Regions from separate parts of the Pseudomonas sp. AC242 genome, predicted to be linked through region 3. Evidence: predicted binding sites of a transcription regulator. Region 3 holds the regulator's gene; each other region holds the start of a gene.

Region 1 (3,274 bases), 730 kb from region 3:
GGCGTTCAGACTCAGGTCACCGCCACCAATCGGGTTGTTGGTGGTCAGGCTGGAGCCGAACAACGAAGTCAGACCGACACTGTTATCGCTGTTCTTGTCCATCTGCGAGTTGGCGTTCTTGCTCGCCTGCGTGCGCTCGTTCAGGGTGATGGTGATGATGTCACCGACCCGGAAAGCCTTGCGGTCGCTGTACAGGTTCTGCTCGAAGCCGGCCTGATAGATCGAGCCATTATTGGCGGCAGCCGGCAACGGCGTGCGCGGCAACACCGGGGCGTAGTAAGGGTCATTGGGCTTGGGCGTCGGGGCGACGCAGCCCGCGAGCGAGACGACCCCACTCAATGCCAGAACAGATACAAAGCGATTCATGACCCTACCTCACGGTGTTGCAGGCGACCTCATGGCCGCCTCATAGACTTGATTACAGATTCTGCGTTACGAACGAGAGCATCTGGTCAGCGGTGGAGATCACCTTGGAGTTCATCTCGTAAGCGCGCTGAGTGGTGATCATGTTGACCATCTCTTCAACGGTGCTGACGTTGGATGTTTCCAGGGTGTTCTGCAGGGTGGTACCGAAACCGGCCAGACCCGGGGTGCCGACTTGCGGCGCGCCGGAAGCGGCGGTTTCCAGGAACAGGTTGTTGCCCACGGCCTGCAGACCAGCCGGGTTGATGAAGTCGGCGGTTTGCAGGTTGCCGATCACCTGCGACGCGGCGTTGCCAGCGACAGTGATGGACACCGTGCCGTCACGGCCGACGGTGAAGGTCTGGGCATCGTTCGGAATGACAATGGCCGGTTCCAGAGCGAAACCACTGGCGTTAACAATCTGGCCATTGGAATCGAGGTGGAAGGTACCGTCACGGGTGTACGACGTGGTGCCGTCCGGCTGCAGAATCTGGAAGAAACCGCGACCGTCGATAGCCATGTCCAGCGGCTGCTCGGTGGTTTGCAGGCTGCCGGCGGTGAAGTTTTTCTGGGTGCCGACAATGCGCACACCGGTACCCAGTTGCAGACCCGACGGCAGTTCGCTGTCCTGGGTCGACTGGGCGCCTGGTTGACGCTTGATCTGATAGAGCAAGTCCTGGAACTCGGCGCGATCACGTTTGAAACCCGTGGTCGACACGTTTGCCAGGTTGTTGGAAATGGTGGTCAGGTTGGTGTCCTGGGCGGACAGACCGGTTTTGGCAACCCATAGAGCCGGAAGCATTCGATTCTCCTCGTGCGCCTGTTTTACGGCGCGACGTTCTGATAATTAGCTGATCTGCAAGACCCGAGCCATGGCCTGGTCGTCGTCTTTGGCGGTGTTCATCATTTTGACGTGCAACTCGAACTGCTTGGCCAAGGCCAGCACCGAGGTCATCTCTTCAACGGCGTTGACGTTGCTCGACTCAAGGAAACCCGACACCAGTTTGACGTTGGCATCGGCCGGCGCAGGCTGGCCGTCCTTGGTGTAGATCGAGCCGTCGAGGCCCTTGTTCATGTTCTTGATGTCCGGGTTGACCAGTTTGATCCGGTCGACTTCCGCCATGACGCGCGGGCCTTCGCCCATCGCACGAATACTGATGGTGCCGTCTTCACCGACTTCGATCTGCTGCTCGGGCGGCACGGCGATCGGACCGCCGTTGCCGATCACCGGCATGCCGTTGCCGGCGCGCAAAACGCCGAGGGCGTCGACGTTGAGGCTGCCGGTGCGCACGTAGCTTTCGCCGCCGTTCGGGTTCTGTACGGCAATGAAGCCGTTGCCGGTCACCGCGACGTCGAGGTCGCGGCCGGTCTGCACCAGCGAGCCCGGGGTGAAGTCGGTTGCAGGCCGTTCGCTCATGGCAAACGCACGCGCCGGAAAGCTGTCACCGAACACCGGCATCGAACGCGCCTGCTCCAGGTCGCGCTGAAAACCGTTGGTGGAGATGTTCGCCAGGTTGTTGGCATGCGCCTTTTGCGCCAGCGCATTCTGGCTGGCGCCGGTCATTGCCACATAAAGGTACTTGTCCACACTCTTTCCTCTGCATGCCGGACGTTTGCCGCCCACCGCTGTACTGCTGAGCCATAAGCAATTTGCAGACCAACTTTTTTCTGGCGCACAAAGGCCCGGTAAACAAAGGACTTGGGGGATGGCGAGGGGAAATTTGAAATGTATCGAAGTCGAAAAACCGGCGGTGTTATGCCGCTTGGCGGCAAAAGATCAAAAGATCGCAGCGTGCCGCAGCTCCTACATTTGAAATGCGTATTCCTGTAGGAGCTGCCGAAGGCTGCGATCTTTTGATCTTAAGCTTCGGGATCTTTGCCGACCTCATATTCACGCAGTTTGTTGGCAATCGTGGTGTGCGAAACCCCCAGCCGCTTACCCAACTGCCGACTGCTCGGATGCTCGGAATACAGCCGCTCCAGCACTGCTTTCTCGAAGCGCCCGACAATCTCGTCCAGCCCACCCTCCAGCGAGAAATCGCCAAGCGGCTGACGCACGCCGTAATCCGGCAGACGAATATGCTCAGCTTTCACCGTGCCGCCATCGCACAGTGAAACTGCCTGGAACAAAACGTTTTCCAACTGCCGCACGTTGCCCGGCCAGTGGTAATGACTGAGGCGATCCATCGCCGCCGGCGCCAGTTTCGGCAGCGAGCAGCCGATCTGCCGACTGGCCTGATCAAGAAAATGCTCTACCAGTGGGGTTAACCCGTCGAGGCATTCGCGCAGGGGCGGGATGTGCAAGGAGAGCACGTTCAAGCGGTGATACAAATCCTGGCGAAACTCGCCCCGTGCGCACAGCTCAGACAAGTCCACCTGGGTGGCGCAGATCACCCGCACATCCAGATAAACCTCCTCATCACTGCCGACCCGGCGGAAGCAACCGTCCTGCAGAAAACGCAGCAACTTCACCTGCAAGCGCGGACTCATTTCACCGACACCGTCGAGAAACAGCGTGCCGCCCGCGGTCAATTCCAATAGCCCAAGCTTGCCCTCAGCGCGCGCGCCTTCGAACGCACCCGGGCCATAACCGAACAACTCGGTCTCGGCCATCGACTCGGGCAGGCCGGCGCAGTTAAGCGCCATCAACGGCGACTGCCCGCGCGGACTGGCGAGGTGGCAGGCACGCGCCAGCAACTCCTTACCGGTGCCGGTTTCGCCTTCAATCAATAGCGGCGCATCCAGTGGTGCCATACGCCGCGCTTCCCGCACCACGGCGGCCATGACTTTCGAACTCTGGAAGATGCTGTCGAAGCCACGCAACTCTTGCTTGCGCACGTTGTAGATGCGCTCGCCAACGCGGTCGGCGCGA
Region 2 (3,274 bases), 1.1 Mb from region 3:
GCTCCATGACATCGCGGCTCGGTGACTCGGTATCGATCAGAATCACGTCCGGGCGCACCGTTTCGACGCGCGCGGGCAGGTCGATGGTCAGGCCGGACTCGTCGATCACCTCGAAACCGGCTTCAGTCAGCGCGGCTTTCAGGCGACCGACTTTTTTCGCCGTGTCATTGATCAGCAGAATGCGCAACATGTTCGCGGTCTCCTGTCAGCGGCGGGCGAGAAGGGGAGCGTCGTCGTTCAACGCATGCAGTTTGAAGCTGCGCGCGTAAGCGGCCGGGTCGCTGCCGTCCCAGATTTTGCCGTCGAGCAACTGGCTGCTGCGCATGTCGGTGCCCCACGCCGCCACGCCGACAGCGGTGGCGGCGTCGCGGTAGATATCCAGTTGCTGAACCTGGCGGGCGACGGCGAGGTAATCCGGATCTTCGCGCAGCAGGCCCCAGCGGCGGAACTGGGTCATGAACCACATACCGTCCGACAAATAAGGCAGATTCACTTCGCCGTTACCGTGAAAACGCAGCGCGTGCGGATCCTGCCAGCGATTGCCAAGGCCATCGGCATAGTCACCGAGAAAACGCGGCTCAATGCACGAAAGCGGAGCGTCCAGATATTCCGGCGCGCTGAGCAACTGCGCGGTGCTGCGGCGGTTTTCCGGACTTTCTTCGATAAAGCGACTGGCTTCAAGGATCGCCATCACCAGCGCCCGTGCCGTGTTCGGATACTGCTCGACAAATTCACGGGTGCAGCCAAGGACTTTTTCCGGGTGATCGGGCCAGATGGTCTGGCTGGTCGCCAGGGTAAAACCGAGATCCTGCTGCACCGCGCTGGCGGCCCAAGGCTCGCCGACGCAAAAACCATCGATGCGTCCGGCTTGCAGATGCGCAACCATTTGCGGCGGCGGCACCACCACGCTGTCGACATCCTGTAACGGATGAATGCCCTGACTCGCCAGCCAGTAATACAGCCACATCGCATGAGTGCCAGTGGGAAAGGTCTGGGCGAAGGTGAGTTTTGCGCGGCTTTGGTGCACGTGGCGGTCCAGCGCTTCAGGACTGGTCACACCAATGTTCTGCAGGCCGTGGGACAGGTTGAGACTTTGACCGTTTTGGTTCAGCCCCATCAACACCGCCATGTCGCTCGACGCCCCACCGCCAATGCCCAGATGCACGGCGTAGATCAGACCGTACAGACTGTGCGCAGCATCCAGTTCACCGCTGACCAGTTTGTCGCGCAGGTTGGCCCAGGAGCTTTGGCGCTTGAGATTCAGGGTCAGCCCGTAAGGCTGGGCAAAGCCCTGCGTGGCCGCGACGACAACCGATGCGCAGTCGCTCAACGCCATGAAACCGAGGTTGACTGCAGTCTTTTCCGGCGCATCGCTGCCATTGACCCAGGCCAGTGGCCCTACCGAAGGTTCATTCATACACCGCCACCTCGAAAAAAAGCGCCGCCGCGGACTTTGCGCAGGCAAAACCCGGGACGACGCCATTGTCCTTGCCCGCCTGCCGTCATTGGCCTGCGCGCTGATAGTCAAGGAGGGTGCAAGGCATATGCCACTGCCAGTGATTTGCGCGTGCGCCTCGCGCGGCAGGTCGATGCCCGGCTATAATCGCCGCCTCTTTTCGCCGCCCGAGTCATTGCCGCCCATGTATTCCCTGGCCCGTCAGCTGTTGTTCAAACTTTCCCCGGAAACCTCCCACGATCTGTCGCTGGATCTGATCGGCGCGGGTGGGCGTTTGGGCCTCAACGGCTTGCTGTGCAAGGCGCCGGCGAAGAAACCGGTGACGGTCATGGGCCTCGAGTTTCCGAACCCGGTAGGTCTGGCGGCCGGTCTGGACAAGAATGGCGCGGCCATCGACGGTTTCGCACAGCTGGGTTTCGGTTTTGTTGAAATCGGCACCGTGACCCCGCGTCCGCAGCCGGGCAATCCGAAACCACGGATTTTCCGCTTGCCGGAAGCCGAGGCGATCATCAACCGCATGGGTTTCAACAACCTCGGTGTCGATAACCTGCTGGCGCGTGTGGCCGCAGCGAAATACAAAGGCGTGCTGGGCATCAATATCGGCAAGAACTTCGATACCCCGGTTGAACGCGCGGTCGACGACTACCTGATCTGCCTGGACAAGGTTTATGCCCACGCCAGCTACGTCACGGTCAACGTCAGCTCGCCGAACACCCCGGGCCTGCGCAGCCTGCAGTTCGGCGATTCGCTCAAGCAATTGCTCGCGGATCTGGCCACGCGCCGTGCCGAACTGGCCCTGCGTCACGGCAAGCATGTGCCGCTGGCGATCAAGATCGCGCCGGACATGACCGATGAAGAAACCGCGCAGGTCGCCCAGGCGTTAATCGAAACCGGCATGGACGCGGTGATCGCGACCAACACCACCCTCAGCCGTGTTGGCGTTGAAGGCATGGAGCATGGCGACGAGGCGGGCGGTTTGTCTGGCGCGCCGGTGCGTGAGAAGAGTACGAATACCGTGAAGGTGCTGGCCAGTGAATTGGCGGGGCGGTTGCCGATCATTGCGGCTGGCGGGATTACCGAAGGCAAGCATGCGGCGGAGAAGATCCTCGCCGGTGCGAGCCTGGTGCAGATCTACTCCGGCTTCATCTATAAAGGCCCGGCGCTGATTCGCGAATCGGTAGACGCAATCGCCGCCTTGCGCTGATCCATAGACACCACTGTTCCCTTGTAGGAGTGAGCCTGCTCGCGATAGCTTTCTTTCGGTCACTTCATCAGCGACTGACAGACCGCTATCGCGAGCAGGCTCACTCCTACAGGTTTTGTGTAGGGCACAGATAATGTGACAGGCATAAAAAAGGGCTCCTCGAAGGAGCCCCTGGGCCGCAGCCCGCCGTCCGGGAAGGACGTGCATGGTAAGTCGTTACAAATTCAGATTGTCGTGTCGGAATAAGTGCCCTGTGTCAGCCGACGGCGTGAAGTTCGTTGAGTCTGTGGATTCCCGCAGTGCCGGTCATACCGTCCCAGTTGTCGCCGCGTCCTTCTCGCCAGCCGTTAATCCAGGCTTGACGTACCGACGGTAGAGTAAATGGGCAAAGCTCACGGGATTTGCCACCAACGCCATATTGATATCCGCGCAAAAATGCTCTTTCCAACGGATCACGCTTAAGTCTTCTCATAGGGTGTTTCCCTCACTTGTTGACTGTTTTGTATCGCGTTGACCTCAACTGAGGTCTGGCAGAAAAAACCTGCCATGGTGCGGCTCGCTGCCGGCGTGGCGAGCCAAGGTGTTGACGCCGTTGCGACGTCAACCTGTGTTCA
Region 3 (3,274 bases):
CGTATCAAGGTGCATCAAGGCGCTGATAGGCGACTGGCAACCCTTGAGACGGCAGTGAGGAATGGCGATGCCGTTACCAAAACCGGTGGAGCCGAGTTTTTCACGGGCAATCAACGCCTCGAAGACATCTTGCATCTCCAGATCCGGCACTTCGCGGGCGATCAGGTTGGCAATTTGTTCGAGGGCTTTCTTTTTACTGCCGCCCGGCACGTTCACGAGGGAACGGCCGGGGGTCAGGATGGTTTCAAGTCGGATCATGGATTAGGGATGTTAACGACCGGTAGCGCCCTGAAGGAGGCTCTGGGTCTTTTCCTTATGCTTTTTGAGTTGGCGATCCAGCTTGTCGGTCAGTGAGTCGATCGCAGCATACATATCAGTATCTTCTGCGTTAGCGACCACTTCGCTGCCGGGTATATGCAAGGTGGCTTCAATTTTCTGCTTCAGCTTTTCGACGCACATCGTGACTTGCACGTTGGTGATCTTGTCGAAATGTCGCTCCAGTCGTTGGAGTTTTTCCTCGATGTAGGAACGCAGAGGTTGGGTCACTTCCAGTTGGTGTCCACTGATGTTGACTTGCATACAGCTTCTCCTTCGTTGCCAGTGCATAAAGCGGCAGGCCGAAAAGCCTGCCACTGGAACGCTGTAACGTGGCTTACATCAACCGCTTGCGTTCGCTCGAAGGCGCGATCCCGAGGGATTCGCGGTACTTGGCGACGGTGCGGCGAGCCACCTGAATGCCTTGTGCCTCCAGTAAACCAGCGATCTTGCTGTCACTCAACGGCTTTTTCTGATTTTCCGCTGCAACCAGTTTTTTGATGATCGCGCGGATCGCTGTGGACGAGCATTCGCCGCCTTCGGAGGTGCTGACGTGGCTGGAGAAAAAGTATTTCAACTCATAAATACCGCGCGGGGTATGCATGAATTTCTGTGTGGTCACCCGTGAAATCGTTGATTCGTGCATGCCGACCGCTTCGGCGATGTCATGCAGGACCAGCGGCTTCATGGCTTCGTCGCCGTACTCCAGAAAACCGCGCTGATGCTCGACGATCTGGGTGGCAACTTTCATCAGGGTTTCGTTGCGGCTCTGCAGGCTCTTGATGAACCAGCGGGCTTCCTGCAACTGATTGCGCATGAAGGTGTTGTCGGCGCTGGTGTCGGCGCGACGCACGAAACCGGCGTACTGGGCATTGACGCGCAGGCGTGGCACCGACTCCTGATTGAGCTCGACCAGCCAGCGCTCGTTGTCCTTGCGCACGATAACGTCAGGGACAACATATTCGGCTTCAGTCGACTCGATTTGCGAGCCTGGGCGCGGATTCAGGCTCTGCACCAGTTCGATGACCTGACGCAGTTCGTCTTCCTTGAGCTTCATGCGACGCATCAACTGGCTGTAGTCGCGGCCGCCGAGCAGGTCGATGTAATCGCTGACCAGACGCTTGGCTTCAGCCAGCCAAGGCGTCTTGGCTGGCAGCTGGCGCAATTGCAGCAGCAGGCATTCGCCGAGGTTGCGGGCGCCGATGCCGGCTGGTTCAAATTGTTGAATGCGGTGCAGGACGGCTTCGATTTCGTCCAGTTCGATGTCCAGTTCCGGATCGAACGCCTCGAGGATCTCTTCGAGGGTTTCATCCAGGTAGCCCTGATTGTTGATGCAATCGATCAGGGTGACGGCGATCAGGCGATCGGTGTCGGACATCGGTGCAAGGTTCAGTTGCCACAGCAGATGGCTTTGCAGGCTCTCGCCGACGGAGGTGCGTGTGGTGAAGTCCCACTCGTCATCGTCGCTGCTCGGCAGGCTGCTGGCACTGGTCTGGTAGACGTCTTCCCAGGCGGTGTCGACCGGAAGCTCGTTGGGGATGCGCTCGTTCCATTCGCCCTCCTCGAGGTTGTCCACCGTCGGGGCAGTTTCCTGATAGGACGGTTCCTGGATTTCGGTGGCGGGCTTCTGTTCGGCGTTGTCGGCCATGGGGTCGGAATTGTCGAAGTCGTCGCCTTCTTCCTGGCGTTCGAGCATCGGATTGGATTCCAGAGCCTCCTGGATTTCCTGTTGCAGATCCAGGGTCGACAATTGGAGCAGACGGATGGCCTGTTGCAGCTGCGGTGTCATCGTCAGCTGCTGGCCCATTCTCAAGACTAGCGATGGTTTCATGGCAGGGGCTTAACACCTTATTCGCCGGCGCTATGCGCCATCCACTACAGGGCGCCGAAGCGCCAAACTTAAGCAAATTATATGCCTGAAACTGAAGTGTTTGCCTAGAGCGCTGTAACAATTAAAGCGTATTAAATCCTGCTTGAATCGATACAGCGCCCGGGCGGCGCACCGGGCACTGTTGCGCTTACAGGCGGAACTCGTGGCCCAGATACACTTCCTTGACCAGATCGTTGGCCAGGATGGTTTCTGCATCGCCCTCGGCAATCAACTGACCGTCGTTGACGATGTAAGCGGTTTCGCAGATGTCCAGCGTCTCACGGACGTTGTGGTCGGTGATCAGTACACCAATGCCCTTGGCCTTGAGGTGGTGGATGATCTGCTTGATGTCGCCGACCGAAATCGGGTCGACACCGGCGAACGGTTCGTCGAGCAGGATGAATTTCGGTGCCGTTGCCAGCGCGCGAGCGATTTCCACACGGCGGCGTTCACCACCGGACAGGCTCATGCCGAGGTTGTCGCGGATGTGACTGATGTGGAATTCCTGCAGCAGGTTTTCCAGCTCTTTGCGACGGCCGGCCTTGTCGAGCTCCTGGCGGGTCTCGAGGATGGCCATGATGTTGTCGGCCACCGACAGTTTGCGGAAGATCGACGCTTCTTGCGGCAGATAGCCGATACCGGCCTTGGCACGACCGTGCATCGGCTGGTGGCTGACGTCCAGATCATCGATCAGCACGCGACCCTGATCGGCCTGTACCAGGCCGACGATCATGTAGAAGCAGGTCGTCTTGCCGGCGCCGTTCGGGCCGAGCAGGCCGACGATCTGGCCGCTGTCGATCGACAGGCTGACATCACGCACGACCTGGCGGCTTTTATAGGCCTTGGCCAGGTGCTGAGCTTTCAGAGTTGCCATTACTGGGTTTTCTCGTCGGTTTTCTTCTTCGGCTGGATCACCATGTCGATGCGCGGACGCGCCTCGGTAACCTTGCTGCCGGTAGCGCGACCGGCGCTGGCCAGTTTCTTCACGGTGTCATAGACGATTTTCTCGCCTTGCGTCGTGTTGTTGTCCTTGTCGACAACCTTGGCCTTGTCGATCAGTACAACGCGGTTTTGCGCGGCGTGGTACTG

The links. The regulator sigma-54, encoded in region 3, starts transcription at its own class of promoters, with help from an activator protein. The targets are predictions, from matches to a motif close to ANTGGCATNNANNTTGCTNT.
Region 1: ACZZ0A_RS04380 (flagellar basal body rod protein FlgF) is a predicted target of sigma-54. The motif match lies at 2,045-2,064, and genes of this name have one in related genera.
Region 2: ACZZ0A_RS05855 (CmpA/NrtA family ABC transporter substrate-binding protein) is a predicted target of sigma-54. The motif match lies at 1,533-1,552, and genes of this name have one in related genera.

Annotation. Positions count from the first base shown of each region.
Region 1 is NZ_OZ409873.1:960,896-964,169, reverse strand. Features, by position in the region: gene flgH (flagellar basal body L-ring protein FlgH) at 1-366, opposite strand, end outside; gene flgG (flagellar basal-body rod protein FlgG) at 419-1,204, opposite strand; gene ACZZ0A_RS04380 (flagellar basal body rod protein FlgF) at 1,250-1,990, opposite strand; gene ACZZ0A_RS04375 (sigma-54-dependent phenylalanine hydroxylase transcriptional regulator PhhR) at 2,263-3,274, opposite strand, start outside.
Region 2 is NZ_OZ409873.1:1,285,102-1,288,375, forward strand. Features, by position in the region: gene ACZZ0A_RS05850 (ANTAR domain-containing response regulator) at 1-190, opposite strand, end outside; gene ACZZ0A_RS05855 (CmpA/NrtA family ABC transporter substrate-binding protein) at 206-1,417, opposite strand; gene ACZZ0A_RS05860 (quinone-dependent dihydroorotate dehydrogenase) at 1,641-2,660, shown strand; gene rmf (ribosome modulation factor) at 2,917-3,132, opposite strand.
Region 3 is NZ_OZ409873.1:227,109-230,382, forward strand. Features, by position in the region: gene ptsN (PTS IIA-like nitrogen regulatory protein PtsN) at 1-258, opposite strand, end outside; gene hpf (ribosome hibernation-promoting factor, HPF/YfiA family) at 271-579, opposite strand; gene ACZZ0A_RS00935 (RNA polymerase factor sigma-54) at 653-2,146, opposite strand; gene lptB (LPS export ABC transporter ATP-binding protein) at 2,334-3,059, opposite strand; gene lptA (lipopolysaccharide transport periplasmic protein LptA) at 3,059-3,274, opposite strand, start outside.